Regions from separate parts of the Bacillus sp. MN7755 genome, predicted to be linked through region 2. Evidence: predicted binding sites of a transcription regulator. Region 2 holds the regulator's gene; each other region holds the start of a gene.
The links. The regulator Rex, encoded in region 2, represses fermentation and respiration genes when NADH is low (regulators of the CRP and FNR family bind a similar motif). The targets are predictions, from matches to a motif close to TTGTGAAATATTTCACAA.

Region 1: ACYVEC_RS11135 (DoxX family membrane protein) is a predicted target of Rex. The motif match lies at 5,598-5,615, and genes of this name have one in related genera.
Region 3: ACYVEC_RS04650 (lactate permease LctP family transporter) is a predicted target of Rex. The motif match lies at 2,387-2,404, and genes of this name have one in related genera.
Region 4: ACYVEC_RS00540 (L-lactate dehydrogenase) is a predicted target of Rex. The motif match lies at 2,718-2,735, and genes of this name have one in related genera.

What each region holds. Positions count from the first base shown of each region.
Region 1 is NZ_BTRL01000009.1:7,038-14,850, forward strand. It holds gene glmM (phosphoglucosamine mutase) at 1-350, shown strand, start outside; gene ACYVEC_RS11120 (hypothetical protein) at 638-823, shown strand; gene glmS (glutamine--fructose-6-phosphate transaminase (isomerizing)) at 836-2,638, shown strand; gene ACYVEC_RS11130 (S9 family peptidase) at 2,916-4,871, shown strand; gene ACYVEC_RS11135 (DoxX family membrane protein) at 5,047-5,553, opposite strand; gene ACYVEC_RS11140 (DUF5068 domain-containing protein) at 5,712-6,998, opposite strand; gene ACYVEC_RS11145 (SDR family oxidoreductase) at 7,438-7,813, shown strand, end outside.
Region 2 is NZ_BTRL01000038.1:3,721-11,533, forward strand. It holds gene ACYVEC_RS29900 (NCS2 family permease) at 1-274, opposite strand, end outside; purine riboswitch at 402-503, opposite strand; gene guaA (glutamine-hydrolyzing GMP synthase) at 657-2,195, opposite strand; purine riboswitch at 2,361-2,462, opposite strand; gene groL (chaperonin GroEL) at 2,603-4,237, opposite strand; gene groES (co-chaperone GroES) at 4,276-4,560, opposite strand; gene ACYVEC_RS29920 (CPBP family intramembrane glutamic endopeptidase) at 4,962-5,711, shown strand; gene ACYVEC_RS29925 (YdiK family protein) at 5,708-5,899, shown strand; gene ACYVEC_RS29930 (redox-sensing transcriptional repressor Rex) at 5,929-6,558, opposite strand; gene ACYVEC_RS29935 (ABC-F family ATP-binding cassette domain-containing protein) at 6,746-7,813, shown strand, end outside.
Region 3 is NZ_BTRL01000006.1:82,590-90,402, forward strand. It holds gene aspA (aspartate ammonia-lyase) at 1-680, shown strand, start outside; gene ACYVEC_RS04650 (lactate permease LctP family transporter) at 721-2,340, opposite strand; gene ACYVEC_RS04655 (ArsR/SmtB family transcription factor) at 3,150-3,437, shown strand; gene ACYVEC_RS04660 (acid-soluble spore protein H) at 3,628-3,807, shown strand; gene ACYVEC_RS04665 (peptide MFS transporter) at 3,846-5,195, opposite strand; gene ACYVEC_RS04670 (ABC transporter substrate-binding protein) at 5,577-6,542, opposite strand; gene ACYVEC_RS04675 (FecCD family ABC transporter permease) at 6,715-7,719, shown strand; gene ACYVEC_RS04680 (FecCD family ABC transporter permease) at 7,716-7,813, shown strand, end outside.
Region 4 is NZ_BTRL01000001.1:82,464-90,276, reverse strand. It holds gene ACYVEC_RS00565 (MBL fold metallo-hydrolase) at 1-245, shown strand, start outside; gene ACYVEC_RS00560 (TetR/AcrR family transcriptional regulator) at 249-806, shown strand; gene ACYVEC_RS00555 (CPBP family intramembrane glutamic endopeptidase) at 1,273-1,986, shown strand; gene ACYVEC_RS00550 (hypothetical protein) at 2,133-2,318, shown strand; gene ACYVEC_RS00545 (spore coat protein) at 2,332-2,580, shown strand; gene ACYVEC_RS00540 (L-lactate dehydrogenase) at 2,827-3,777, shown strand; gene ACYVEC_RS00535 (PTS transporter subunit IIC) at 3,800-4,813, shown strand; gene ACYVEC_RS00530 (phosphatase PAP2 family protein) at 4,870-5,517, opposite strand; gene ACYVEC_RS00525 (hypothetical protein) at 5,661-6,188, shown strand; gene ACYVEC_RS00520 (hypothetical protein) at 6,244-6,393, shown strand; gene ACYVEC_RS00515 (hypothetical protein) at 6,498-6,689, shown strand; partial or broken gene ACYVEC_RS00510 (DUF4176 domain-containing protein) at 6,704-6,932, shown strand; gene ACYVEC_RS00505 (hypothetical protein) at 7,014-7,415, shown strand; partial or broken gene ACYVEC_RS00500 (hypothetical protein) at 7,637-7,813, shown strand, end outside.

The DNA of each region.
Region 1 (7,813 bases), on a different contig from region 2:
TTGATTACATTACAACTGGTGATGGAATGTTAAGTGCACTTCAACTTGTAAACATCATGAAAATGACGAAAAAACCATTATCTGAGCTTGCAGGAGAAATGACAAAATTCCCGCAATTACTAGTAAACGTTCGTGTAACAGATAAAAAGCTAGCATTAGAAAACGAAAAAATTAAAGAAATTATTCGTGTTGTAGAGGAAGAAATGAATGGTGATGGCCGCATTCTTGTTCGTCCATCTGGAACAGAGCCACTTATTCGTGTAATGGCAGAAGCACCAACACAAGAAGTTTGTGACGCATATGTGCATCGCATTGTAGAAGTTGTGAAAGCGGAAGTTGGCGCTGAATAATTTGATAAATTTATTGAAAAAGGAGCACAAGAAGTGCTCCTTTTTCATATGTTTTATAGACAATGAAAAAAATTTCATTGACGGTTTATCCATGTTTGTTATAAGATGGTCTTGTTCTTTTTCTCAAAGGAAATATTATAATTTATAGAAGCGCCAGAACTACAAGTAGTGTAGTTGACGAGGTGGGGTTTATCGAGATTTCGGCGGATGACTCCCGGTTGTTCATCACAACCGCAAGCTTTTACTTAAATCATTAAGGTGACTTAGTGGACAAAGGTGAAAGTGTGATGAGAGAAAAGGAACGGATGAAAACTAGCTGTATAAGTATATACGGACTTAAACCCAATCGAGAGGAAGGTGAAAGCCGTTACAAGCTTACAGGGCTAGCAATATGTAATCCGTTTTTTAGTATAAATAAAAATGGTATCGGACTATGTCGTTACATGTTCGCAGAGCAGTGTAAGCATTTGTAACGGCGACTAAACATGTGTGGAATCGTAGGATTTATTGGAGAGCAAGATGCAAAGGAAATTTTATTAAAAGGTTTAGAGAAGCTAGAATATCGTGGATATGATTCAGCAGGTATTGCAGTACAAGCAAAGAACGGCGTTGTTGTATACAAAGAAAAAGGTCGTATTGCAAAACTTCGCGAAATCGTAGATGAGAACGTAGCAGCAAGCGTGGGAATCGGTCACACACGCTGGGCTACACATGGTGTTCCAAGCAAAGTAAACGCGCATCCGCATCAAAGTACATCAAAACGCTTTACACTAGTTCATAACGGTGTAATTGAAAACTATGAGCTAGTGAAAAAGGAATATTTACAAGATGTAACGTTCGTAAGTGAAACAGATACAGAGGTTATCGTACAGCTTATGGAACAACAAGTGAGCACAGGACTAAGTGTAGAAGAAGCGTTCCGTAATACGCTATCTCTTTTACATGGCTCTTATGCAATCGGATTACTTGATGCTGAAAATCCAAACATGATTTATGTTGCTAAAAACAAAAGCCCGCTATTAGTAGGTGTTGGTGACAACTTTAATGTTGTGGCGAGCGACGCTATGGCGATGTTACAAGTTACAGATCAATTTATTGAATTAATGGATAAAGAAATCGTAATTGTAACGAAAGAAAGTATTACAATTAAAAACTTACAAGGTGAAACGATTGAACGTGCACCGTTTACAGCGGAATTAGATGCAAGTGATATTGAAAAGGGAACATATCCTCATTTCATGCTTAAAGAAATCGATGAGCAACCACTTGTAATCCGTAATATAATTCAAAAGTACCAAGATGAAAATGGCGAGATTGAATTAGATCAAGACATTCGCAATGCAATTTTAGATAGCGATCGTATTTACATCATTGCATGTGGAACAAGTTATCATGCAGGTCTTGTTGGAAAACAATTTATCGAGAAGTTTGCAAAAATGCCAGTTGAAGTGCATGTAGCAAGTGAATTCTCTTATAACATGCCATTATTAACAGAAAGACCATTCTTCATTTACATTTCACAAAGTGGTGAAACAGCTGATAGCCGTGCAGTACTTGTACAGACAAATGAAATGGGGCATAAAGCATTAACGATTACAAACGTACCTGGTTCTACGCTTTCTCGTGAAGCTGATTATACACTTCCGTTATACGCGGGACCAGAAATCGCAGTTGCATCAACGAAAGCTTATACAGCACAACTTGCAGTACTTTCAATTTTAGCTGCGGACATTGCTAGAGCGAAAGGTGAAGTTCTTGATTTCGATTTAACACACGAATTAGGACTTGTAGCAAATGCAATGATAGAACTTTGTGATCAAAAAGAGGAAATGGACGCATTAGCAAAACAATTTTTAGCAACAACGCGTAATTGTTTCTTCATCGGACGTAGCGTAGACTTCTACGTAGGTTTAGAAGGCGCGTTAAAGCTAAAAGAAATCTCTTACATCCAAGCAGAAGGATTTGCTGGAGGAGAGTTAAAACACGGTACAATCGCTTTAATTGAAAATGGTACACCAGTTATCGCACTTGCTACACAAGAGCACGTAAACCTTGGAATTCGTGGTAACGTGAAAGAAGTAGTAGCACGCGGAGCTAACCCATGTATCATCTCAATGAAGGGCTTAGAAATGGAAGGTGACAGCTTCGTATTACCAGCTGTACACGAAGCGCTAGCACCGCTAGTAGCAGTTATTCCATTACAACTTATCTCATACTACGCAGCACTTCACCGCGAGTGTGACGTTGATAAGCCACGTAACTTAGCTAAGTCTGTTACGGTTGAGTAGGAGATTGGTAGGTTAATAAATATAGTTGTAGTTTAAAAATAAATTTATGAATTTGTATCCCTTTAGATATTTTATCTAAAGGGATATTTTTGTGTTGAAAAAGAACATCTGAAATTGGTAAGTGGATAGAAGAACCCTATAGATTAAAATTTTACTTTATCGGATTCACTTTTATTTATCTGAATTTTCCGTTACTATTTTAAGTATCCGTGAACAATTTCCTTTATTATGACAAAAAGAGACGAGAGATTTATGGACATTACAAGGGGGCATATTGATGAAAGTGAGTGAAAAAACATATTTAAGTATAGAAGAGATTATTTCAGTACCAACCTTATCAAGTACAAATATAAGCGATGATGGCAAAAATGTAGCATTTGTTAAGAGAACAGCTAACTGGAAAGACAATACATATATAAATCATGTATGGATATATGAAAAAGGTAAAGGGCAGAGTTATCCACTAACAACTGGAGATATAGATAGTACACATCCATTATGGTCCCCAGATTCTAAGACTATTGCCTACCTTAGCTCAGGTGGTGATGGGGCTAATAAAAATCAGATCTTTGTTAAGTCACTAGACGACTATAGTGAGGTTAAAATTACTGATGAGAAAGAAGGAGTCAGTAATTTTAAATGGGATCCTACTGGTAAAGGTTTTTATTATATTGCACATTCAAAGGAATGTGAGGAGATAAAGAAACGTAAGGAACTATATGGAGATTTCTATCATGTAGGTAAGGAACATCAAAATAATTGTTTATACTACATTGAAATAGAAAAAGTGAAACAAAATGATAAACAGGAACGGAAGGTTAGTGGTGTTTATGAACTAACGGACGGTAAGGATTTTTATATACATAACTTTGATATTTCAAATGATGGGAAAAAGGTTGTATGTATGGCTACACCAAGCCTAAACGATTATATGAATGGTGATCTATACATATTAGATATTGAATCTAGGGAACTACAAAAGATGAATATAGATAAGTTGTTGGGAGGGAGTGTTTACTTTTCTCCTGAGGGCAGCAAAATATGTTACTCAGCAAGCATAAGAGAGAAGGATTACTATAAAAACCATATACAAGAGAGTACATTAGAGATATATGATATGAATAGTGGAAAGATAATTCAGCCTTTAACAGATTTTGATAGTACGGTTATGCCATTACAGTGGACAGCTAAAGGAATTTTAATTAGATGGCAGGATAAAACGAATTACCTCATTGGATTGCTATGTGAGGATGGTACTGTGGAAATGTTAAGCGAAAGAGTAGATGGCTTTATAATGGATGCTTCCATAACAAGGGATGGAAATCATATAACCTATAATAAGGCTATAACAAATGAAACTTTTGAAATCTATTTGGATGATAAAAAAATAACGAATGAAAATAGCTTTTTCGAAGGAAGGCTTAAAAGTAACAGGGAAATCATCTCATGGCAAAGTAGTGATGGCCTGGAAATAGAGGGTGTTTTATCAACCCCTGTAGAGTTTGACGCAAATAAAAAATATCCCTTATTAGTAGTAATTCATGGTGGTCCGGCTTGGGCATCCTTTCCGATATTTTCAGACTGTTTTAATGAGAAATATCCGATTGAACAGTTTGTTGAAAAAGGCTTTATCGTTTTAGAACCAAACTACAGGGGAAGTTCTGGTTATGGTAATGAATTTTTAAAAGCAAACTATAGAAAACAGGGAATTGCTGACTATGATGATGTTGTATCTGGAGTGGATAAACTAGTTGGAAAAGGGATTGTAGATAAAGATAGAGTAGGAGTTATGGGATGGAGTAATGGGGGATATATATCGGCTTTCTGTTCTACATTTAGTAGTAGATTTAAAGCTATTTCGGTGGGGGGTGGAATTACTAATTGGAGTACCCATTATGTACATACAGATATCCCTTACTTTATTAGAATGTATTTAGGAGATACTCCATGGAATGATCTAGATATATATAAGAAAACATCACCAATGACATATATTAAATCAGCCTGTACGCCTACCTTAATTCAACATGGGGAAAAGGATGTAAGAATTCCAATTACAAATGCATATGAGCTATATGAAGGATTAAGAGATATGGAAGTTGATACAGAATTAATTATATTTAAAGGAATGGCATATAGTTCGGATCAGCCAGGAATTCATGTAGCCATTATGAAGCAGAATTTGATGTGGTTTTCACACTATATTCTTGGAGAAAGTATGAAAGATTTTTAGTACTATATAATGGATATCGGCACAGGTGTTTTTGCTGTGCAACCGAGTCAGCTTGTTGTAAACTGCGTTTAAATCATTACTGAGAAGATTTAAATGATTATAAGATTTGGAGTAAATAAGAAAGAGCCTATAATCAGGCTCTTTTTCTTATTTATATTTTAAAATTAAACTGTTACTACGCAGTTTTACTTAATTTATATGTTTCATGGTTGTTTTTACGGAAAAGTTTAGGGAAAACATAGCCATCTAATCCAATACGTCCAGCATTCTGTCCTGCAACTAAAATGAACATAGTTAAAATAAGCAGGTTTGGATTTATACTAACAGTTCCGCTTAATAAAAATGAAAGGTTCATTATGATTCCGAAAAATGCAGCTGTTTTTGTTAATCCGCCTAAAATCAAACCTAGACCTACTAAAATTTCGCCCCATTGAACTAAAAAGCTAAATAGGTCTGCATTTGGAAGAACAAAGTGTTGAAGGAAATCTGCCCACCAACCTTGCACAGCAGGGTGATCACCTGACGCCTGAGCAATAGCGCCCTTTAGAAAACCACTTGCGTCAAAGGATTGTCCGAAAACTTTACCTATCCCAGCAGCAAGCCATGCATATCCTATGTAAAGCCGTAAAAATAATAATATGAAAGCAGCACGTTTATCAGTTCTTAAAAAATTGATAACCATTGAAATCCCTCCAATATTGTATTTACAAGTTTATTATATATCCATTGTGAGAAGATTCACAATGGATATAATGTGAACAAAAATAGTGTTTTTATAAAAATAAAGAAGGCATATAACAATCATATGTTATATGCCTTTTCTATTATATATTTAGTAATTTATTTAGGTAATGTAAATTTCGCTTTTTTACCTTGTGAAATATCTTTAGCTTCTTTATTTCTCATAGGTCCTAACTCAATCTCAAAGCTTTTGTCTTTCCAAATCTTTTCATACTGCTCTTGATCTAAAATAAATACTTGCAGTAACTCTCCAGATGTTCCCGTTTTGACTGAAGCGTTATAGTCGTAATTTAGTAGCATACCTTCGTTAATTGTATATTGTGTACCATCATTCACTCTTAATGTAGAGCTTATAGGAGATAGTGAAACGTCTTGTGTATCTTTGTTATCAAGTTTGAATTGTACTGTTAATAGAACAATACCATTTTTGAAATTTGCAAAGCGCGGAGCTTCAACTGAATTTGGTGTGAATTGAGTAAATTGGTATCCATCTAATGTAACATTAACAGCGCCTAATTCTTGGCTGTTATTAATACTTGATTTCTCTTTTAACATTTTTTTATCGCCCATGTTATTAGCTGTAGCTTTATCTTGGTAGAAAGTTTTATCTGCTGCAACTTTTTCAGAGCCTTGTTTGTTTAAACTTAATGAAAAGTTTCCAGGGCTTCCGATTGGGGCATCAAATTTCCCTTTATTAGCTTGTGCGGTCGGGACATTGACTGAGACTGTTGAGAGACTAGAAATTTTTTCTAAATCATCTTTTCCGAATGGATAAGCGATATAACCAGAAATAGTTTCTCCTGCTTTTACTAAGTAATCATTCGTTGGAGCAAGCTTAGTTGGCAGTTGATCTTCTTTTGGAATTAAATCTCTATAGTTACTATATACTTTCTGTGCACCAGTAAACGATATGTCTAATGCTGGCATATAATAGATATCTTTAGCTGAACTATTTTTTACGCTATAGTTCACAAGAATAACTCCGCCCTCTGTTTGACGGTTAAATGGAATGTTAAAGTCCGTATGTAATCCATTTAATTCAACTAATGTATAACTATTCATTAATACTGAAACATCTTCAGCTTTATAGACTTGTGGTTCCTTATTTTCAAAAAGAACTTTTGTTTTCCCGCCTGTTTCTTTTTCCATGTAGGAAATCAGTTTAGAATAATCGCTGGAGCTAGTAGCGGTATTTTCCGTCTTTTTATCTTCGGTTTTCTTGTCTTCGGATTTTTTTTCTTCAGTTTTCTTTTCTTTCGTTGTATCCGTTTTTTCTGTTTTGTTTTCTTTTTGTTCTTTATTTGTCGTATCGCTTTGACCACAGCCAGTTATTACAAAAGCTGCTACGATTACTACAGAAAATAAAGAAAGTAATTTTTTTGACATGTTTCTTCCCCCTATTTGTTTAAAACTAAATTCTCACATTAGCCCCATGTTTTATTATAAGAAGGCTAGTCAATATTTACCAGCATTTTTTCTAATTATTTCCATTATTTAAATATTATAATATAGTAAAATTGATAGGAATTTGGCATGAAATAGTGACTTTTATTTTTTTATCATTTGAAGTATTACGTCATATTGGTATGATAGAAATAGAGAGATATGGAAAGGAGACAAGGACTCAATATGTGGATGAATTTGTAATGATTAGAAATTAGATAGATGAATTTTTCTCTCATAAGTGAGGGTTTATTTAGCTATCTATAAATCATGCAAGGACTGCATATTTGGCTTGTACATCCCTTTTGTAAGGATAGATACGTATGTAGGGAAATTTATATCTCTTATATAAAATATGCATCCTTTAAAATTGGAGGAGTATATGATGAATCAATTAAAAAATAAAGTAGTGGTTGTTACAGGTGTAAGTCGTTTAGATGGTATAGGCGCAGCGATTTGTAAAGAATTAGCTGAAGCGGGATACGATATATTTTTTACATATTGGACAGCTTACGATAAAGAGATGCCTTGGGGCGTTGATCAAAGTGAACAAATACAATTAAAAGAAGAGTTGCTAAAAAACGGTGTGAAAGTATCGAGTATGGAGTTAGATTTAACTCAGAATGATGCACCGAAAGAGCTTATAAATAAAGTTACTGAACAACTAGGGTACCCTCATATATTAATTAATAATGCAGCGTATTCTACGAATAATGATTTCTCTAATTTGACTGCTGAAGATTTGGATAAGCATTACA
Region 2 (7,813 bases):
ACGCGTTAATTCCCATACCTGGCGCTAAAGCAATTGGATACTTCGCGAAAATACCCATAATTAAAGAACCGATTGCTGCTGCTAATGCTGTAGCAACGAATACTGCACCCGGATCCATTCCTGTACCTGCCGGTAATCCTTTAACATTTCCAAGTGACAGCGTAGCAGGATTGACAAATAGCACATACGCCATAGATAAAAATGTCGTTAAACCTGCTATGAACTCTGTTTTATAATTTGTGCCGAGTTCATCAAACTGAAAATAGCGTTTCATCTTACGTTTCCCCCGTTATATGATTACTCGCCGCAATTCCCTAGCCCTCTTTTATCTATTAAAAATAAAAAAGGCTTCCATTGCATATACATGGAAGCGTTCTATGAATAAAGATAAGATTCCCCTCACCTTTATAAAAACGCCTCGTAGTCAAGCCATTTACGGTAGCTAGGTAGAAACTTTCGGGCCATATCCCCGATATTATACGACGGCATAATATTCACTTTTCGTTTGAATTACATACTCATATTAACTCTTGAAAGTATTTTTGTCAATTTAAAAACGAACATTTTTATGAACTTTTATATTTTCGTTCGTATTTAACTTAAAATATAAAAGATCCATCTATGCATGAGCAATAGATGGATCTTTTATTATAATACTATTCCCACTCAATTGTTGCTGGTGGCTTACTCGTTACATCATACACGATACGGTTAACGTGTTTTACTTCGTTTACGATACGTACAGAGATTTTCTCTAATACATCCCAAGGGATACGTGCCCAGTCAGCTGTCATACCGTCGATAGATGTTACTGCACGGATACCTACTGTGTAATCGTAAGTACGCTCGTCACCCATAACACCTACGCTACGCATACCAGGAAGCGCAGTGAAGTATTGCCAGATTTCGCGGTCTAATCCTGCTTTAATAATTTCTTCACGTAAAATCGCATCAGATTCACGAACGATTTCTAATTTCTCTTCTGTGATTTCACCTAATACACGAATACCAAGACCAGGGCCTGGGAATGGTTGACGCCATACGATTTCATCAGGAATTCCTAGTTCTGATCCTAATACACGTACTTCATCTTTAAATAATGTGTTTAAAGGCTCAATTAATTTGAACTGCATGTCTTCTGGAAGTCCACCAACGTTATGGTGAGATTTAATTGTTTGTGCAGTTGCTGTACCACTCTCAACGATATCTGTGTAAAGTGTACCTTGCGCTAGGAAGTCCATTCCTTGTAATTTAGACGCTTCATCATCAAATACGTAAATGAATTCATTACCGATGATTTTACGTTTTTGTTCTGGATCTTCTACACCTTTTAACTTGTTCATGAAGCGTTCTTGTGCATCCACTTTAATAACGTTCATGTGGAAGCCTTCGCTGAATGTTTTCATAACGCCTTCTGCTTCACCTTTACGAAGTAAGCCATGATCAACGAAAATACATGTTAATTGGTCGCCGATCGCTTTATGAATTAATACTGCTACAACAGAAGAGTCTACACCGCCACTAAGTGCGCATAGTACTTTTTTGTCTCCAACAGTTTCACGGATTTTCTCTAATTCTACTTCGATAAAGTTCTCCATGTTCCATCCTTCAGAACAACCACATACGCCGAATACGAAGTTTTTAATTAAATCGTTACCGTGCTCAGAGTGACGTACTTCTGGGTGGAATTGTACACCGTATAAGTTTTTCGCTTCATTGCTCATACCAGCAATTGGACAAGACTCACTTGTTGCATCTACTACGAATCCTTCAGGTAAACCAGTTACTAAGTCGCCATGGCTCATCCATACAACTTGCTCTTCTGGAAGGTTCGCATATAATTTTGATTCGTTCTCTACTTTAAGAACAGCTTTTCCGTACTCACGGTGATTTGCACGCTCTACTTTACCACCGAATTGTTGCGTCATAAGCTGCATACCGTAACAAATACCGAAGATCGGTAATCCTAGGTCAAAGATTTTTTCATCACAATGTAATGCACCTTCACCGTATACACTATTTGGTCCACCAGAGAAGATAATCCCTTTTGGATTCATTGCTTTAATTTCTTCTGCAGTAATTGTATGTGGATGAAGTTCACTGTATACACCGAACTCACGAATTCGACGTGCTATTAACTGATTGTACTGACTCCCAAAATCTAAAACGATAATTGTATCATGCTGCTTCTTCAAAATAATCACCCCAACGTTAGTTCTCGTATATAAATATTTTCACCAATTTGGCAAAAAGCATTACTAATATAATAAAAAAAGCCAGTCCTCCGCCTCTAGTCTCATAACAAAGAAAAGGCAGGGGTCTGGCTTTATAAAGAAAGATAGTCTTCCGTTCTTTATAAATATAAGACACACTGCCTTCATAGTCAGGTTGTTTACGGTAACCCGGTAGAGACTCTCAAACCTTATCTTTGAGGATATATGAAGGATCGTTTTATATTATCTTCCTAGATTCTAACAATGAAGTATCAATATGGTCAAGAGAGAAAGCGACAAAATTCTACAGAAATTCATTTCCTTTTCTAAAAAACATAAAAAAACATCCATTTCTATATAGAAATGGATGTTTTTTAGGACAAACGGAATTACATCATTCCGCCCATACCGCCCATGCCCATGCCGCCCATGTCAGGCATTGCTGGTGCATTTGGTTCTGGCTTGTCAGCTACTACAGCTTCAGTTGTTAAGAACATAGCTGCAACAGATGCTGCGTTTTGAAGTGCAGAGCGAGTTACTTTAGCTGGATCTACGATACCAGTTTCAAGCATGTTAACCCACTCGCCAGTAGCTGCGTTGAAACCAACGCCTACTTTTTCGCCTTTTAGACGCTCTACAACTACAGATCCTTCTAGACCAGCGTTGATTGCGATTTGACGAACTGGCTCTTCTAGTGCGCGAAGTACGATGTTGATACCTGTAGCTTCGTCGCCTTCAGCTACGATAGCAGCAACTTTCGTGTATACGTTCATAAGTGAAGTACCACCACCTGCAACGATACCTTCTTCTACTGCTGCACGAGTTGAGTTAAGTGCATCTTCAATGCGAAGTTTGCGCTCTTTTAACTCAGTTTCAGTTGCTGCACCTACTTTAATTACTGCTACGCCACCTGCAAGTTTTGCAAGACGCTCTTGTAATTTTTCACGATCGAATTCAGAAGTTGTTTCTTCTAATTGCGCACGGATTTGACCAATGCGAGCTTCGATTTGTTGTGAATTTCCAATACCTTCAACTACAGTTGTGTTTTCTTTCGTTACAACAACTTTACCAGCGCGTCCTAAAGATTCAACTGTAGCAGATTTTAAGTCACGGCCTAATTCTTCAGTGATTACTTCGCCACCAGTTAAGATTGCGATATCTTCTAGCATTGCTTTACGACGGTCACCAAATCCAGGAGCTTTAACAGCTACTACATTGAATGTACCACGAAGTTTGTTCACTACTAATGTAGCTAACGCTTCGCCTTCTACATCTTCAGCAATGATAAGAAGTGGTTTACCTTGTTGTACCACTTGCTCTAATACTGGTAAGATTTCTTGAATGTTAGAAATCTTTTTGTCAGTAATTAAGATGTATGGGTTATCAAGAACTGCTTCCATCTTATCAGAATCAGTAATCATGTAAGGAGATGCATATCCACGATCAAATTGCATACCTTCTACTACGTCTAATTCTGTTGTGAAGCCTTTAGATTCTTCTAAAGTAATAACGCCGTCGTTACCAACGCGCTCCATTGCTTCAGCAATTAATTGACCTACTTCTTCGTCAGCCGCAGAAATAGCAGCTACTTGTGCGATAGAAGATTTACCTTCGATTGGTTTAGAAATCGTTTTTAATTCTTCAATTGCAGCAGTAACAGCTTTTTCGATACCTTTACGAAGACCCATTGGGTTCGCACCAGCTGTTACGTTTTTAAGACCTTCACGAATCATAGCTTGTGCTAATACAGTTGCAGTTGTTGTTCCGTCACCAGCTACATCATTTGTTTTGCTAGCAACTTCTGCTACTAATTTCGCACCCATGTTTTCGAATGCATCTTCTAATTCAATTTCTTTTGCGATTGTTACACCATCATTTGTAATAAGTGGTGAACCAAATTTTTTCTCAAGTACAACGTTACGACCTTTTGGTCCAAGTGTTACTTTTACTGCGTTTGCAAGAGTGTCGACACCGCGAAGCATCGAACGACGTGCTTCTTCACTAAATTTAATATCTTTTGCCATAATAATTGACCCCCTTGGATTTTTTAAGATTTATATAATTAACCGATAACTGCTAAAATGTCACTTTCACGTAAAATCAAGTAGTCTGTACCTTCATATTTCACTTCAGTACCTGCATATTTTGAGAAGATGATAAGATCACCTGCTGCTACCTCTAAAGCAACACGCTCACCATTTTCAAGCACTCGACCAGTACCTACTGCAATAACTTTACCCTCTTGTGGTTTTTCTTTTGCTGTGTCTGGTAATACAATACCACTTGCTGTTTTTTCTTCCGCTTGAACAAGCTCAATTACAACGCGATCACCTAATGGCTTTAGCATGAACAATAACCTCCTCATTTTGTTATGTAAATTTTATTTATTAGCACTCAAGTCACCCGAGTGCTAACACACTTATAATAATAAATAATCTCAATTTCTTTTGCAAGTAAAAAAATCATAATTTTTTCGCAAATTACGCTATAAACTTTTCTATATAGAGTTCCTCTTCTTCTACCTTTACTATATGAATCGTTGTTTCCACTACTCGTATGTTACAATATGAAAGGACACCCTAAGTTGTTTTCGCTACAAACACAACTTTCTCCTGTCTTCTATTATAATTTCAAATAAGGATTTACAAAAAAAACATAATTTAAGTAAGGTTTATATCGTAGGTAGCATATTTACATGTTATCCTACCTTATCTCATACACTAGAGTTAGAAAGGATGGTTAAACCATTTGAAAAAACAATATTGGTGGGTTATCGTTACATACATTTTAATGCAGTTATCATCAATTGCTGGATTACCACTTCTTCTGAAAACTGGACTTTATGATAACAGGGGATTTACTAGGGAAGAGAAATTTCAACTCATAACTGGTCACTGGGCGATCATTAGCTTCTTTATTGCATTATGTATCGTACTTTGGTTACTTAGAACAGATATTCGCGACAGACATTTAGATAAGATGCGTTCTACTGTTCCAGCTACGATTGGTTGGATTTTTATCGGGTTCTTCTTAGCATTTTTCTCGCAAAGTATTGCTGGCATGATCGAAATGTATGTATTAGGTATTAAACCTGGATCTGAAAATACAGCGAGACTTATGGATATCGCAAGAACGACACCTTGGTTCCTTATCGTTATTTCTATAATCGGACCTATTTTAGAAGAAATCGTATTTAGAAAAATTTTATTTGGTACACTTTATAAGAAGTTTAACTTCTTTATTGCCGCTATCATTAGTTCCCTTGTATTTGCGGCGATTCATTTTGATTTTACTCACTTATTGGTATACACCGCTATGGGGCTCGTATTCGCCTTCTTATATGTAAAAACGAAACGTATTATCGTTCCAATTGCCGCTCATGTTGCAATGAATACATTAGTTGCAGTTGCTCAAGTTTTAGTAAGTAACGAACAAATTCAAGAAATGATTAAAGAAGCTGAAAAAATGCAAGGCTTTATCGGAGGATTTTTAGTATGAGAAACTCACCATTGTTCATGGCTGCATTGTACTTCCTTCTAGGATGTATCTTTACACGCTTCGCCATTACGAACGTAACAGATACAATCTGGAATATGTGGACAATACTATTTGCAGTTATGGCAACGATTGATTTTAATTTGGCACTTCGCCTTATCTTAGTTAAATTCACAAAGAAAAAACAATAATAAAACGCAGAGGTCGCTTCCTCTGCGTTTTATTGTGGATAATTTTTCAAAAAGTAAACAAGTGTTTGTAACTCCACTGCTAAATCAATATGATGAATTCTTATATTGTCTGACACATTTAAGCGTGCTGGTGTGAAATTCAAAATACCATGCACATTTGTTTCTGCCAATCTATCGGCTACAGATTGCGCTACTGTAGCGGGTACTGTTAATATTGCCACTTGTATATCAGTTGATAAACGTTCTTCTAATTCATCTAAGTGATATACAGGAATGCCTCCGATTTCTGTTCCAACTTTCTCTTCACTAACATCAAACGCCATTTCAATTTTTGTATTATTATTTTTCGTGAAATTATAATGTAAGAAAGCGGTCCCTAAATTACCTACTCCAATAAGCGCTACACGTGTTATATCATCTTGGTCGAGTGTTTCACGGAAAAATGATAATAAATAATTTACGTTATATCCATATCCTTTTTTCCCTAACGCTCCAAAGTATGAGAAATCTCTTCGAATTGTTGCGGAATCAACCTTTACCGCTTCACTTAATTCGGCTGATGAAACACGTTGCTTACCAGACAGAGATAAGTTTTGGATAAATCGATAGTATAGAGGCAATCTCTTAGCAGTGGCTTGTGGAATTTTCTGCTGCTCCATATAACCTCTCCTCTCTTCCTATCTTTATTCATATGCTTTAATCAAATACAGAAGTTTAGCACTTATTAAATTCCTTGTATAATAGAAAGAAGAAGTATTCTCTCTGTATTTTAAACTATACACTATTTTTAGTATGATTGAGAAATATAAACATGGCAAAGTTAAGAAATTATTTGAGGTGAAAACATTGATTTTATTACAAGTAAACGCGCTTTCGAAATTATACGGTGCAGAAACGATTCTTGCAAACATAAAATTGGAAGTTCAAACGAAGGATCGTATCGCATTAGTCGGACGAAATGGAGCCGGAAAATCTACATTATTAAAAATAATAGCTGGTGAGCTATCTCATGATGGTGGCGAAATTATAAAACCGAAAGATGTCTCAATCGGATATTTAGCCCAAAATACCGGGTTAGAAACGTCTTTAACAATTTGGGATGAAATGTTAACCGTCTTTACACACTTGCAACAAATGGAGACAAAGCTTCGAAGGCTAGAGCAAGAGATGGGAAAAGAAGAAAACTTTTCAAACGAGGCTACATATGAAAGATTATTAGCTGATTATGACCAATTGCAATTAGATTATAAAGATCAAGGTGGCTACCAATATGAAGCAGATATCCGTTCGATTTTAAGTGGTCTTGGCTTCCCAGTTGAAACGCACCAGACGACGATTTCCACATTAAGCGGTGGACAAAAAACACGATTAGCTCTCGGTAAATTATTATTAACGAAACCAGACCTACTTATTTTGGACGAGCCTACAAACCATTTAGACATCGAAACATTAACATGGCTTGAACAATATTTACAAGGTTATCCTGGCGCAATACTAATCGTTTCCCATGACCGTTATTTCTTAGATAAACTCGTTACACAAGTATATGAAATTTCGAATAAAGAAAGTAGACGATTTGTTGGTAACTACAGTAAATATTTAGACTTAAAATCAGCACTATACGAGCAGGAAATGAAACGTTATGAAAAACAACAAGATGAAATCGCTAAGCTGGAAGACTTCGTTCAAAAAAATATAGCTCGTGCATCTACGACAAAACGTGCGCAAAGCCGTCGTAAACAATTAGACCGAATGGAATTATTAACAAGACCATTAGGTGATTCTAAGTCAGCTTCCTTCCACTTCGATATTGAAAAACAAAGTGGAAATGACGTTTTACAAGTAAAGGATGCAACCATCGGATATGATGAGGATCCGATTATTGAACATGTAACAATGCGCTTAACTCGCGGG
Region 3 (7,813 bases), on a different contig from region 2:
TGCGTACATTTAGCGGATTCCCACTTGTTGGTGCAGAGCATTTAGTTGATGCAACGCAAAACACAGATGCATACACAGAAGTATCTGCGGCATTAAAAGTATGTATGATGAATATGTCTAAAATTGCGAATGACCTTCGTATTATGGCATCTGGTCCACGTGTTGGATTGGCGGAAATTCAATTACCAGCTCGTCAACCAGGTTCATCTATTATGCCAGGTAAAGTAAATCCTGTTATGGCAGAAGTAATTAATCAAGTTGCTTTCCAAGTAATTGGTAATGATCATACAATTTGCTTAGCATCAGAAGCAGGACAATTAGAGTTAAACGTAATGGAGCCTGTACTCGTGTTTAATTTAATTCAATCTATTAGTATTATGAATAACGGATTCCGTGTATTCCGTGAATATTGTATTAAAGGAATTACAGCAAATGAAGAATTGCTGAAGCAATATGTTGAGAAAAGTGTTGGAATTATTACGGCAGTTAACCCTCATATTGGTTATGAAGCAGCATCTCGTATTGCACGTGAAGCGATTGAAACAGGAAAATCTGTTAGGGAGCTATGTTTAGAGCATGGTGTACTGACAGAAGAAGAATTGGATATTATTTTAGATCCATTCGAAATGACGCATCCTGAAATTGCTGGAGCTTCTTTACTAAAGAATAAGAAGATGTAATGTGAAAAAACACCGATCCATTTGGATCGGTGTTTTATTTTTAAAAGATATTAAATACAGCATTTAATTGAAGTAAGCTAATAATAGCTAAGAAGATTAAACTATATTTCATCACTGTTTTAAATAGAGCAGATTCTTTACCAACTAGTCCAACTGCCGCACAAGCAACTGCTACAGATTGTGGTGAAACCATTTTTGCTATTGTGCCACCAACTACGTTTAATGAAACGAGAGTAGATGGGACGATGTTTAATTGATCGGCAGTTACTGCTTGAAGTGGTGCGAATAGTGAACCACTAGATACTACTGAACCAGTAATGAATACGCCAATCCATCCTAAGATTGGAGAAAGAATAGGGAATGCATTTCCAGTAGAAGAGAATGCAAGTCCAAGTGTAGATGACATACCAGAGTAGTTCTCTACGTAAGCTAAAGCGATAACGCTACAAATTGTATATACTGGAACCTTTAATTCTTTTATTGTTTCAATCATTAATTCTTTAATCATTTTGCCGTTTACACGGTAGACGATAAGTGAAACGATAATTGCTAATACAATCGCAGTAGTTGTAGAAGAGAATACATCTAGTTTGAAAATCGCTGCGAAAGGTGTATCAGCTTTTGTGATTGGTGCAGTTTTTATAACTTGATTATGAAGACCAGGGAATTGAATGTTAAATACTAAGTTTGCTAATGGACCATCCGGAGCAAATAAAGCTTTAATTGGTTTTAAATTAAAGATTGTTACAAATGCAGTTAAGAATACGAATGGAGACCAAGCATATAAAATTTGATTGAATGTATGAGATTCTTTTTCTTCTTGTTTTTCTTCTTTAGCAGAAGATTTTGGTTGCCAAACACGTAAGAATAATGCAAGAGCGACCATACTTATGACTGCTGCGAAAATATTAGTAAGTTCAGCGCCTAAGAAGTAAGTTACAACGAACTGAGTAATTGCGAAAGAAACACCACTTACAAGAATACCTTGCCAAGTTTCTTTAATGCCTTTAAATCCATCTACCATTGAAACAAGTAAGAACGGTAAAACAATGCTAATGAATGGCAAAATGGAAACTGCTTGACGACCGACAGTTAATGCATCTATTCCAGTTAATTGTGCAGGTACTGTAACTGGAATACCCATAGCCCCCATAGCACCACCAGCGATATTAGCTACTAAGCAAATACCTGCTGCTTTTAATGGATTAAAGCCCATACCTACAAGTAATGCAGCTGTAATAGCAACCGGAACACCGAAACCAGCTGCGCCTTCTAAGAAAGCGCCGAAAGAATAAGCGATTAATAATACTTGTAAACGTTGATCATTTGTAATACTTGAAATGCTATCACGAATGACATTGAATTGTTCTGTTTTAACAGTTAATTTGTAAAGGAAGATAGCTGCGATAACGATAGTACAAATTGGATAAAATCCAGATAAAACACCAAATCCGGCAGATGCTACTGCTGCAGTTGTAGGCATTTTATAAACAAATATAGCAAGAATAATAGCAACAATTACACTGTAAAGACCAGCCATGTAACCTTTCATTTTGAATCCCACTAAACAAATAATGAAGCAAAAAATTGGAAGTGCTGCGATTAGTGCAGATAGCCAAATATTGTTTAATGGGTCATAAATTTGTGTCCAAGTACTCATAATAATGACAACTCCTATCTATTTTATGTGAAGAAATTCACATTATTTGTGAAACTATTCACAATCAACTTACATGCTTAGTATATTCTCCTTCAACACTATTGTCAACGTAAAAAAGTATAATTATTCCATAATAGTGTTAAAAGAAATACTTTGTTCATAAAGTGGACAAAAAGCACACTCGAATTTATTTGAGTGTGCTTTTTGAATTATTTGCATATTTTTTTACGTATTAATATGGTATTTTTCCTACAGGTGTATATTAGATGCCGTTTTTTGCATCGAGTATAAATTTTTAATACGTAGCATGTATCTGTCCTGTTGGATCTAGTGATGAGGAACGGTATATGTATTTAATAGGAAGTTCCTCACAACATTCCAGCCGCTTGCAATACGAATAAAAAATAAGAAACAAATTTTTAATACCGCAGCATCTCTTTTTACTGAAAATTCCTTTTAGCGTAACAAAGAGGTTAAATATGGTTCAACTACATTACGATAGGTTATCAATTATAGACGGTATTTTACAATACCATTACTGTGCGTTTCAATGAGGTAAAAATATAACAAAAAGCCTGATAAAACAACGTTTACAAGCAAAGTATTCGTAGGCCATTATTTTGCTTTTTCGTTATATCATATAGTATAATATTCAAAATCAGCAAGGATTTTTTCCTGAATTTTTTGCTGATAAAGATGGAAAAATTTTTCGGCTTTATAGGTTGATAAAGTTATGTCGTAACAGGAAATATAAGAACAGATATATAAATAAATAAAAAGAAAATAAAAACGAAAATGAGGGGAACTTTATGAGCCAAAATCAATTCGAATGTCGTATTTCAGAAGAAGATGTACAAATGTTAAGAGCGTTAGCGCATCCATTGCGTCTGCGTCTAGTAATGGAACTAATGCAACGTGGAACTTGTAATGTAACACAATTACAGGAAGTGTTAGAAATTCCGCAATCAACAGTTTCGCAACATTTAACAAAATTAAAACAAAATAAAGTAGTGCGCTTTGAAAGACGAGGATTAGAAGTGTATTATCAAATTCATAATGATAAAGTAAGTGAAGTTGTAAAAACATTATTTTCTTAAAATTTGAATATTATGGAAAAAGACGTGTGGAATATACGTCTTTTTTATTTGTCATAAAGGTAACAAGAGAGTAAATATTAGCATGTGTGGAAGAAATGACTATTAACTAACATGCTGCTTTACGGAATATATTCTAAATAGAAAAGAGAAGATAGAAAGGAGTGTAGTAACTAAAAGGAGGAGTAATAGTATGGATGTAAAACGTGTGAAACAAATTTTATCTTCTTCAAGTAGAATTGACGTTACATATGAGGGCGTACCAGTATGGATTGAGAGCTGTGACGAGCAGAGTGGAATTGCTCAAGTGTATGATGTATCTAATCCTGGAGAAAGCGTTCACGTAAACGTGACGGCTTTAGAGGAGAAGTAATAGAAAAGACGCTTCTAATTTTAGAAGCGTCTTCTTATTTATTCCATCATATGTGCAATTTTCTTAGAGAACATAAGAAGTACTAATCCGAGTACGATTACGATAACACCGATGCTTGCGAATACTTCTAAATATCCTAAAGATTGAGTGAAAGCAGCTAATTGTCCTGCTAATAAGTTTGCGAAGCCAGTACCAGCTAACCATACACCCATTAATAATGATGCTAATTTAACAGGAGCGATTGCACTTACCATAGATAATCCGATCGGTGATAAGAATAATTCACCAATTGTATGGAACATGTAAGTGAATACAATGAATAGTAAGTTTGCTTTCATTGTAATATTACCTTCATCGCTACCAGTTTTTAATACAGCTAAAGTTAGAACTAAATATCCAATCCCTAGTAAGATCATACCAAATGCCATTTTTGTTGGGATTTTTAAGTCACCATTTTTCGTTTTTGAAAGTTTAATCCATAATGCTGAAACCGGTAATGCTAGTAAGATAATGAATAGTGGGTTTACAGATTGGAACCAAGGTGTTGGGATTGTAAATCCACCAATTGTACGATCCACGAACTTATCCGTGTAAAGTGTTAAAGAACTACCAGCTTGTTCAAATCCTGCCCAGAAGAATACAACGAAACAAGTTAAAATTAAAATTGCAGTTGTACGCTTTTTCTCTTGTGTTGTTAAAGGTTTTTTCTCAATTGCTTTTGCATTTTTTTCTTTAGACTTTTTACCTACAACAGTTGTTCCGATAGACCCTAAGTAACGAGGTGCTAAGAAATTAAAGGCAAGTTGCCCAATAATCATACCGATACAAGCTGTTAAGAAACCGTATCTATAATCTGCGAAATAACCGCAAATGAATGGAGCGATAAGAGCTCCTAAGTTAATTCCCATGTAGAAGATAGTGAAGGCACTATCACGACGAGAATCGTTTTCGCTATATAATTGACCTAATAAAGTCGAAATATTTGGTTTGAAGAATCCGTTACCAATAACTAATAATCCTAATCCTAAAAATAGTCCAGTTTTCGTGTTCATTGAAAATAGTACAAAGTTACCAATTGCCATGATGATACCACCAATAGTAATGGCGTGTCGCTTCGTAATGAAATGGTCAGTTAACCAACCACCGATAATTGGTGTGAAGTATACTAACATTGTGAAAATACCGTAAATTTGAACGGCAACTGCTTTATCAAATCCTAAACCGCCGCTTACTAAGCTCGTTGTTAAATAAAGAACTAATAAGCCACGCATTCCGTAATAACTAAATCTTTCCCATGCTTCTGTAAAGAACAACAAGTATAACCCTGGTGGATGTTTTTTTGGTGATTGTTGCTCTCCAGCTTTGTCTAATTTTAAAGCTGCATCCATTTTTGTTTCCCCCTAATCCTGTATAACGGATATTTATGTAATCATTTTAATTTACAAAATATTTAGAAGTCAATAGAATTATATGGAAATAGAAAGAAAATTTCTAAAAAAGTTCTATTTTTCTTCAACCGTTACTGTATTTTGCCCTGAAAACGAGATGATAAGCGTTTTCAAATGTAATAATTGAATTCTAAAAGAAAATAAAATAGTGATTAATCAGAAAATTTAGATTAAAATATTTATTCTGATATAGAGAAAATATATTCTATTTACTTTTATAATATAACATATTGGGAATAAAAATACAAAATGAAATAATGTGACATTTAAGTGAATTGAAAAAAAACCAGCTCCATAGAAGGGGAGCTGGTTAGGGAAATATTATTTAACAAAGCGTTTTTCGATATCATCTAATAGTAGGTTAGCAGCCATTACACCACCAGCTGTATTCCAAATAACGTCGTCAACTTTGTATGCTTTACCATTTTTCACTGCATTTAAATTTTTAAATAGAGGATCATTGATATATTCTTTTTCTAATTCAGAGCCTTTTTTCTCGTTTCCTTTATCGAATGTGAAGTAGAATAATACGTCACCATCCATTGCAGAAATACGTTCTTTAGATACGTTACGCTCTGCGAAGTCATCTTTATTTTGATCACCAGGACGTTTAAATCCAAGTTCTTTTAAAATAACACCAGAGAATGTATCACCATGATAAATACGAACATCACCAGGCATGAAGCGAACCATAGAGATTTCTTGATTTACTTTATCACCTAGTTTGGCTTTTAAATCTTTCATACGTTTATCGTAATCAGCTAAAACCTTTTGACCTTCTTTTTCTTTATTTAATGCTTTTGCATAAAACTTGAAGTTATCTTTCCATTCACCACGTAATGTTTCAGAGAACACAGTAGGTGCAATTGCTTTTAGTTGCTCATACACTTTCTCGTGACGCATTTTGTTACCGATAATTAAGTCTGGTTTTAAAGAAGCGATTGTTTCCACATTCACTTGTCCTTCATCACCAACAACTTTTACATCTTTCATTTTATCTTTAATATGTGGATACCATGGATCACCAGTCCAAGATTTTACAGCTCCAACTGGTTTCACACCTAATTCAAGTAAAGCTTCAGTACCTTCATTTGTTAAAATAACTACACGTTTTGGATTAGCAGGAACTTCTGTTTTACCCATTGCATGTTCCACAGTTATCATTTCTTTTTTCGTATCTTCTTTTGATTCTTCTTTCGTATTTGGCTTTCCGCAAGCACTTAAAAGTAATGAAAAGGCTAGTAAAAATACAAATACTGTAAACGATTTCTTTTGCATGAATTTCATTATGTACCCCCTACATACTGAGAATTTTTTTCAATAGCAAGCATGATATTAAGCCTTTATTCTTTGATTGTCAATATATACGGCTGAAAATAATTCTCATTTCCGTTGACAATGAGAATTAAGTTGAAATACACTTACAACGTATCATTATACATTGAAGGGGAAACGCTGCATGTTATTAAAAACAAATCAAGCAAAATGGATTGGATTATTTGTTGGGATCATTGCAGTCATTATTTGTATTTGGGGAAGTATTATTTTCGGATATACAAATACGAGCTGGAAATTAGCATTAGATGCTTTTTTTCATTTCAATGGTTCCAATGAACATATTATTATTCAAAATGTACGTCTACCAAGGGCATTAATTGCAGCTAGTGTTGGTGCTAGTTTAGCCATTGCGGGTTGTCTTATGCAAACTTTAACGAAGAATCCGCTTGCTTCTCCAGATTTTATTGGATTAAATTCAGGTGCTGCCTTCTTCATAGTTGTAGCAATTGTTATTTTTTCCGTGACATCATTATCAGCTTTCACGTGGATTGCCTTTTTAGGAGCAGCAGTTGCAGCTGTACTTGTATTTGCTTCTAGTTCTTTAGGAAAAGAAGGGACAACGCCTCTTAAGTTAACATTAGCAGGGGTCGCAATTAGTGCGTTATTTTCATCATTAACACAAGGATTACTTGTGTTAAATGAAAAGGCGCTTGAAGAAGTATTATTTTGGCTTGCCGGATCTGTGCAAGGAAGAAAGTTAGAAATTTTACAATCTGTATTCCCATATTTATTAATAGGCTGGATCGCATCTATTATGATGGCAGGGAAAGTAAATACATTGATGATGGGGGAAGACGTCGCGAAGGGGCTTGGACAACGAACAATTTTAATGAAATCATTCGTGTTACTTATTATTGTCCTGTTGTCTGGTGGTTCAGTTGCGGTTGCTGGTCCAATTGGATTTATTGGAATTATTATCCCGCATTTTGCCAGATTTCTTGTTGGAGTAGATCACAGATGGAGAGTACCGTATAGCGGCTTGTTAGGGGCAATACTACTAATCTTGGCTGATATAGCAGCAAGATATGTCATTATGCCACAAGAAGTACCAGTAGGAGTTATGACAGCATTTATTGGTGCACCGTTCTTTATTTATATTGCACGTAAGAGAGGGCTTAGCAAATGAAGAAGTATATTCCGTTTCGTATAGGAAAAGGCGGGCTCTCGTTTTTAATGTATAAACGAGCTTGTCTCGTCTTATTCAGTTTACTAGTTGTTTT
Region 4 (7,813 bases), on a different contig from region 2:
TTGGGGATGCATTTCAAACAAGAGGGGGGATGGCTGTTTCGGGACAAATGAAATTTTGGTTTCCGTTTCCTGCGATGGCAACATGGAGTAAAGAAGTCGCATTACAAAGTGCAGAGAAGCTAAGAGAATATGAGCCGTCCTTGCTTGCGGCAGGGCATGGAAAAATGATAAATGATCCAGGCGCTATTATAGAGCTTGCTATTAAGGAAGCTAGGCGGAATATAGAAAGCATGAAAGAGGGTTAATTTATGACACCGAGAATCGGACTTACATTACCGAAAATTGTAGAAACAGCAGCAGAAATTGCAGATGTAAATGGAATACAAGAAGTAACATTAGCTTCATTAGCGCAAAGGTTAGGGATACGTTCTCCCTCACTATATAATCATGTAAAAGGGTTACAAGATGTACGGAAACATCTTGGTATTTACGGAATACAACAGCTGCATAACAAGCTGGAAGAAGCGGCCGAGGATAAACGTATGGATGAAGCAATTCATGCATTAGGAGAAGCGTATGTAGCGTTTGTTCGAAAACATCCTGGACTATATGAAGCAACCTTTTTACGAGATGAAGAAGTAAGAAAAGAAGGTGACGGAATTGTAAAGCTTTGTCTTCAGGTTTTACAACAGTACGATTTAGAAGGAGAGAATGCACTTCATGCGACACGCGGATTTAGAAGTATTTGTCATGGATTTGCGTCGATTGAACAGCAGGGCGGATTTGGTCTGCCATTAGATTTAGATACAAGTTTACATGTATTATTGGAAACGTTTATTAAAGGATTATATGGAATGAAAGAGTGAATAAGAAGCGAGGCAACTAAAAACCTTAGAAGTGATTCTAAGGTTTTTTAGTACATATGATTCCAAAAGAATGGTAGGCTTTTTCTCATTAAATGATATTATTTTGCAGGTTTGAAAAATGTGTATATGGCTAAGGAAAGGCAAACGAAACTGAATACGATAGGATCTTGATAGGGATTAGGTTCAGAGCCCTTCTGGATTTCTGTAAGGAAGTCATGTGTTTTCATGTTCATTGCTCCTTTAGCTAATAAGTTTTATATGATGCGAGGGTTATGGTGGATAGAAATTTTTTGAAACTTCATATAATAATTATTATATAGCAATCTGATTCCTAAAACTATAGAATATAAATTTTTCATAATATGTAAAATTGCATATTATTCTTTTTGAAAGTTTCGTTATATTATCTTTATATTTACATTAAAGGATTTTTATTAAGGAAAATGAAAACAAATGGAGGAATAGTATGAGGGAAACAGTGGTAGAAGCGTATAGTGTGGAAAGAAATATAGAAAATATAACATATAAAAATCTATTTGTAATGATAGCAACCATTTTAGGGTTCTTACTTCTAGGAGGGTTATTCCTCGGTTTAGCTTTTGGAATTTATGGTGAGGAAGCGTTGCGTGATAATTTAGAGGGGTACTATTTCCTTTTAATAGATGCAGCTGTTGTTGCCATCGTTTTATTAGCTTATAAACCAGTTCTTCATTTTATTAAATATATTTGGGATGTATCCGTTTTGGAGAATGGAAAGACATATTTATATCTATTAATTGGTTTTATTGTCATTGCGTTATCACAATATTTAATGTTACATGTGTTTAGTTTTGAAAGTGTAGCAGAACAAAAGAAACAATTAGGGAGTTTAGGGCTTCAAAATAGCATACAAAGTATTATATATGTGTTAAGTGTTGCTATCATTACACCGATTAAAGAAGAAATTCTATTTCGAGGTATTTTATATCGATTTTTAGAAAAGAAATATAATTTTTTAGTTGGTATCATTATTTCTTCCTTCATTTTTGGAATTCTTCATGGAGGTCTTCTAATTACGGCAACGATTATGGGCATAGTATTTGCAATGTTATACGAAAAGACGCAATCTATTATACCTAGTATTATTTTACACATTGTATGGAACTTACTTGTGAGCATAAGTATGATTGTATCTCTATAAAAATAAATACATAACCAGTATAAAAGATGAATGGCTTAGCTATTCATCTTTTATTTTGTATGCACGTGAAAAAGTTAATTTATGTATACAATCAAAAAAGAGCTAAATACTAACAGTGAACAAATAAAGAAAGGTAGGAGTATTCTATGCAAAACTTAACAGAGCTTGAAGTAGAAAACTTACGTCATTTAATTGGTGGACACGCAACAATTATTAACAAGTTGGAGCAGTATGCACAGACGTGTACAGATCCACAACTGAAACAAATGCTACAAAAAGATGCGCAAGATGCACGAAATACGAAACAGCAATTAATGACTTTCCTAGGATAGGAGGAAGCGGAAAATGAATGAAAAAGATATGGTAAATGATTATTTAGCAGGATTAAATGCAAGTTTAACAAGTTATGCAAATTATATTGCTCAGTCTGATAATGAACAGTTACATCAAACGTTAATCCAAATTCGTAATCAAGATGAGGCGCGCCAACGTAATATGTATGAGTACGCAAAGCAAAAGAGTTATTATAAGCCAGCAGCACCAGCTAATCCGATGATTGTACAGCAATTAAAAAGTCAATTAAGTGCAGAATAATAGGATGAAAAAACGAGCGAAAATGGATTCGCTCGTTTTCTTTTTGTATATGTCAATAAATACATAATAAATATTTTTCCAGTTGTAACAAATATGACGAAAATGGAATATAACAATTCACAAAAAGGACAAAAAGTTTGTTCGATATTTCACAAAGTATCCATGGTTTCTATCGTGGGAACCTCTATAATTAGGAGTGTAAAGAACAAAAGAAATAGATTATATGATCAATTAGGAGAGATTGCTATGAAAAGAAATACAAGAAAAATTGCAATTATCGGTACTGGATTAGTTGGATCAAGTTGTGCATATTCCATTGTCAATCAAGGCATTTGCGAAGAGCTATTATTAATTGATATAAATCATGAACGTGCAGTTGGGGAAGCAATGGATTTATCACACTGCATTAACTTTACAAATACAAGAACAAAAGTATATGCAGGAAGTTATGAAGACTGCAAAGATATGGACATCGTTATTATTACAGCAGGACCAGCACCAAAACCAGGACAAAGTCGCTTAGATACTTTAGGAGCGAGTGCGAAGATTATGGAAAGTGTTGTTGGAGGCGTAATGGAAAGTGGATTTGATGGTATTTTCTTACTTGCATCGAACCCAGTTGATATTATTACATATGAAGTGTGGAAATTATCTGGATTACCTAGAAATCGTGTGATCGGTACTGGTACATCACTAGATTCTTCTCGCTTACGAACAATTTTATCTGAAATGTTACATGTAGATCCTCGTAGTATTCATGGGTATTCATTAGGAGAACATGGTGATTCTCAAATGGTTGCTTGGTCACACGTAACTGTTGGTGGAAAACCAATTCTGCAAATTTTAGAAGAGAAAAAAGACCGATTTGGTGAAATAGATTTAGATGAAATTGTTGAGAAGACTGCAAAAGCTGGATGGGAAATTTATAAACGAAAAGGTACTACTTATTACGGAATCGGAAATTCTTTAGCATATATTGCGAGCTCAATCTTTAACGATGATCACCGTGTAATTGCTGTATCAGCTATTTTAGATGGTGAGTACGGTGAATATGATATTTGTACAGGAGTACCAGCTATTATTACTAGAGATGGTATAAGAGAAATTGTAGAACTAAATTTAACAGAGGATGAAGAATCTCGATTCGCAAAATCAAACGATATTTTACGTGACTATATGAAAACAATTGGTTACTAACTTATAGGAGAAGGTGAAACAAATGAAGGAATATATAATGTCTCGTGTATTTAAAGCATCAGCTGGAATCGCACAAGGTATTTTCGTATCCCTTGGAATTGGTTTACTAATCGAAAATATAGGAAGAATTGTTGATATTCCGTTGCTTATTACAATCGGAGTTGTTGCAAAATCACTTATGGCACCAGCCATTGGTGCCGGAATTGCTTTTATGCTCGGTGCAAATGGACTTGTAATCTTCTCGGCTATGGTAGCTGGAGCGATTGGTGCCGGATCCATTTCAATTACTGAAGCAGGTCTAATTATTAAAACAGGTGAACCAATTGGTGCATTATTAACAGCAACTTTAGCTGTATATATTGGTAAACGTTTAAGTGGAAAAACTGCGTTAGATATGATGCTCGTTCCATTTGCGGCAATATTAGGTTCTGGTTTAATAGGTATTTGGTTATCTCATAATATTACTCCTGTTTTAAATGCAGTTGGAGCTTTCATTAAAGATAGTTCAGCTGGTAGCCCGTTTATCGCTTCTATCGTCATTGCAGTCGTTTGGGGACTATTACTTATCTCTCCAGCTTCATCAGCTGCGTTAGCGATTGCACTTAGCTTAGACGGTGTTGCAGGTGGTGCTGCTCTTGCAGGCTGCGTTGCTCAGTTTATCGGATTCTCTGTCATCTCTGCGAAAGAAAACAATTTAGGTGGTATATTAGCTCAAGCTCTTTGTACTCCGAAAGTACAGCTGCCAAATATCACTAAAAATCCAATGATTCTCGTCCCAACTGTTGTCGCCAGTGCGATAGTTGGTCCAGTATCAGCATTAATTTTCCAACTGGAAGCAGGAAAAGAAATTGCAGGTCTTGGATTAAGTTCTCTTATCGCACCAATTAATTTAATTTCCAGCGAAGGATGGGAAGTTGTCCCAGCGATGGTAATCACTTATATCGTCATTCCAGTAGCTGTTTCTTATATACTTTACATTGCTCTTAAAAAAGCAGGTCGTATTCACTCTGGTGATATGACTGTACCGCAATCTTAAATTGAAAATCTCCTTTTATATAGAGAAAAGCAGACTGAGAAGCCACAGTCTGCTTTTTACATTTTATGATTTTGTTTTACTGGAACACGTACTGTTTCTTTTGCTAATAACAGCTGAACGCCGAAGTAAAGTATGCTTGCAAGCGTCATTCCAGAAATGGCGTCTACAAATGCATGTTGCTTCGTAAATAGCGTTGATAAAATAATAAGCGTACCGAAGAAGGTAAGAATGTAATATTCAAAAGCATGTTGTTCTCTACGTCTAAAGGCAGCTAACATAATAACAAATGTAGTAAGAACGTGAATGCTAGGGAAACAGTTGACTGGTTGATCGATACTATAAATATAGCGGACTAGTTCGGAAAATACGTCTGTCCCAACGACTGTTGGACGTGGTACAGTTGTCTGCCAAAAATAATAAATAGAAAAACAAGCAAGTTTTCCAAGAATGATACTACTTAAAGTGACATAATATTGTTTTCGATCGGCAAAGCAGTAATAAATAAGTGCGCCGTATAAGTAAGGAAACCAAAGTAAATAAGGAATAATAAATGCTTTCACAAATGGAATCCAATCATCTACTACAGTTGTGACATCTACTGCGTGTACAGTAGATTTATTTAATACATCGTAAAGGGGACTTACGAGTACGAGTAGAAGTATATAACTTAACGGAAGAAAAGATGAAAGTTTAAATTTCTTCATAATAATCTCCTATGTTTAGTAATGTAAGTAAATTCAATTGATTATAATATAGAAACGTAATTTGGGCTATCGATTTTACTTACATTTTCTTGAATTCACCTTACGTTTTTGTCACTTGACTGAAAAGAAGGGGAGGGTGCTAAATGAAGCGTTTATCGTATTTCTTAGTTTTTATATTGATATGCCTAGTCAGTGCTGGGTGTGCAAAGGATAAAGAAGGAGAGAAATTAGAATATAACGGAAGAGCACTCGTAATTGGAGTTATTGGAGAAAAACCGAAAGATACGTTTAGGAATGTAAAGTTTGAGGAAATGAAGTTAGAGGAACTGGAAAAGAAATCTAAGGAAGTGGATGGTTTTCTAATAATGAAAGCTCACTTTCAAGAAGCCTCAACAGATCAGTATAAAAATGTATTTTCATCGCTAAAGAAACCAGTGTTTTTTATCGGTTTACAAGATAAATCATATTCGATTTTTATTACAAAAGGGATAGAGTATAACAGTGCCCGAAAAGATGTAAATGCCATGTATACGCAAGGGTTTGCAAATATCGGAAGTGGTGAAGGGCAACAATGGGCAGTTGGTTTATCTAATGGCGGAAATACAGAAGAAAGTATTCATAATATGTACATCGTCGTATTTCAAACCATCGCAGATTATTTGAATAGATGATGAAGGAGCCTGTAAACGAGGCTTCTTATTTTTTTATGTAGAAGCTAGTTTAAGTATGGGGAATGCAGAAGTTGCTGATAAAATAGATAAAAATGGTTTTGAACTTGGGGAGGAGGCCTCTTTACCAAAATATGAAGTGGGTATAGATATCATGATTTACATCTTGGTGGTTCAGCTTCACTTGGACAAGCCGGTAGTTCACTAAAGATAAGTTTAAGTGGATTTAAAATGAATTTCCCTTGGGAACCTAGAGCTAGTCTTGTGGATACAGGTGTTGAAGTAGAGATAAAGTAAAAAGGAGTATCTTTTATGACTTTAGAAAGTTTGAAAAAAAATTTAAAAGTTCTTTTTGTGATTTGTTTTTTTGGTACTATTATTTTTACAATGTTTGATGCTACATATAATTTAAAAGAAAAAATAATCTTTTCATTAATATATTTAATTACAGTTCCTATTAGTTTTTTTATTTTATATAAAATAGGTAAATTTTTCATTAAATAAAGTGGTGAATTAAAATGGAAAAGGTAGTGAAAGATACATTACTTCCGATTTATTCAGTTGTGAGGTTTAAAACATGGGAACAGCCATTAATGAAAAGAAGAAGATTCAAAAACTAAGGAAACTTGGGAGTATATAGCTTGTTATTATCCTATCGGAAATATTTCAACTGAATATAATATGTTTTTTAATCATGAACATATATCAGAGGTGATTTTTACTGGATATGTAAATGAAGTTGCGTGAAGAGTTAAAATAATATTATAGATGCTATAGTTTTTTTGAATGTAAATAGGGGGTATTTATTGTGAGAATAAGGGGGGAATGATGTTGAAAACTATTAAAAATACATTATTATTTGTTCTATGTTTGGTGGTTCTTAGTGGTTGTTTTACAAGAGAGGGAACGATTGTTGGTGGTAAGGTTCATGGTTCTTCAGATAGCGTATCTGGTAGTATATCGGGGGACTATAGGAAATTTACTGGATCTGCAACTCAAGATAGGAAAGTTAAAAAAGGGGAGAATTGGATCTTTTCTTTTACTGATAAAACTAAACAAGGAACTATAATTGCTTATGTTGTAGATTCAAATGATAATACTATACTAGAATTTAATAGTGGCGAAGGTAAAAAAAGCATTAAAGTATCTAAGGATGATACATATAAGGTTAAAATTAAAACGGAAGATCATGGTGGAGAATTTCGAATATCATGGGAAAAAGAAAGATAGTTTTTAAAATTATAATGCCTGTTTGAAAAAGTAGAGGACGAATATTATGTTCTTAGGATTCGAATACCTTCTAAAGAGATGGGGAAAAGGAAAGCTTCAGAAAAGTGTCAGCAAGCAAAAATTGCTGATGAAGAAAAAGGGATTTTGATTATTACTTATGCTATGAAAGTCATGTGTATACATGGCTTTTTCTTTGCAGTAATTTCTTACCTGTCGGTGCTATCGCATCCGTTGTAGCGTTATGCGGCGGGTTATTCATTATGGTAGGTAGCCAGGAACGTGGATTTCCCCTTATTTCAAGGGCTGGGATTGTCTATATAGTGGTTCAAATGATTTCGTTATTTATGCGATTAATTGTTTGCATTGCTAAAGCTAGTTTATTCTACACTTGTAGGGAT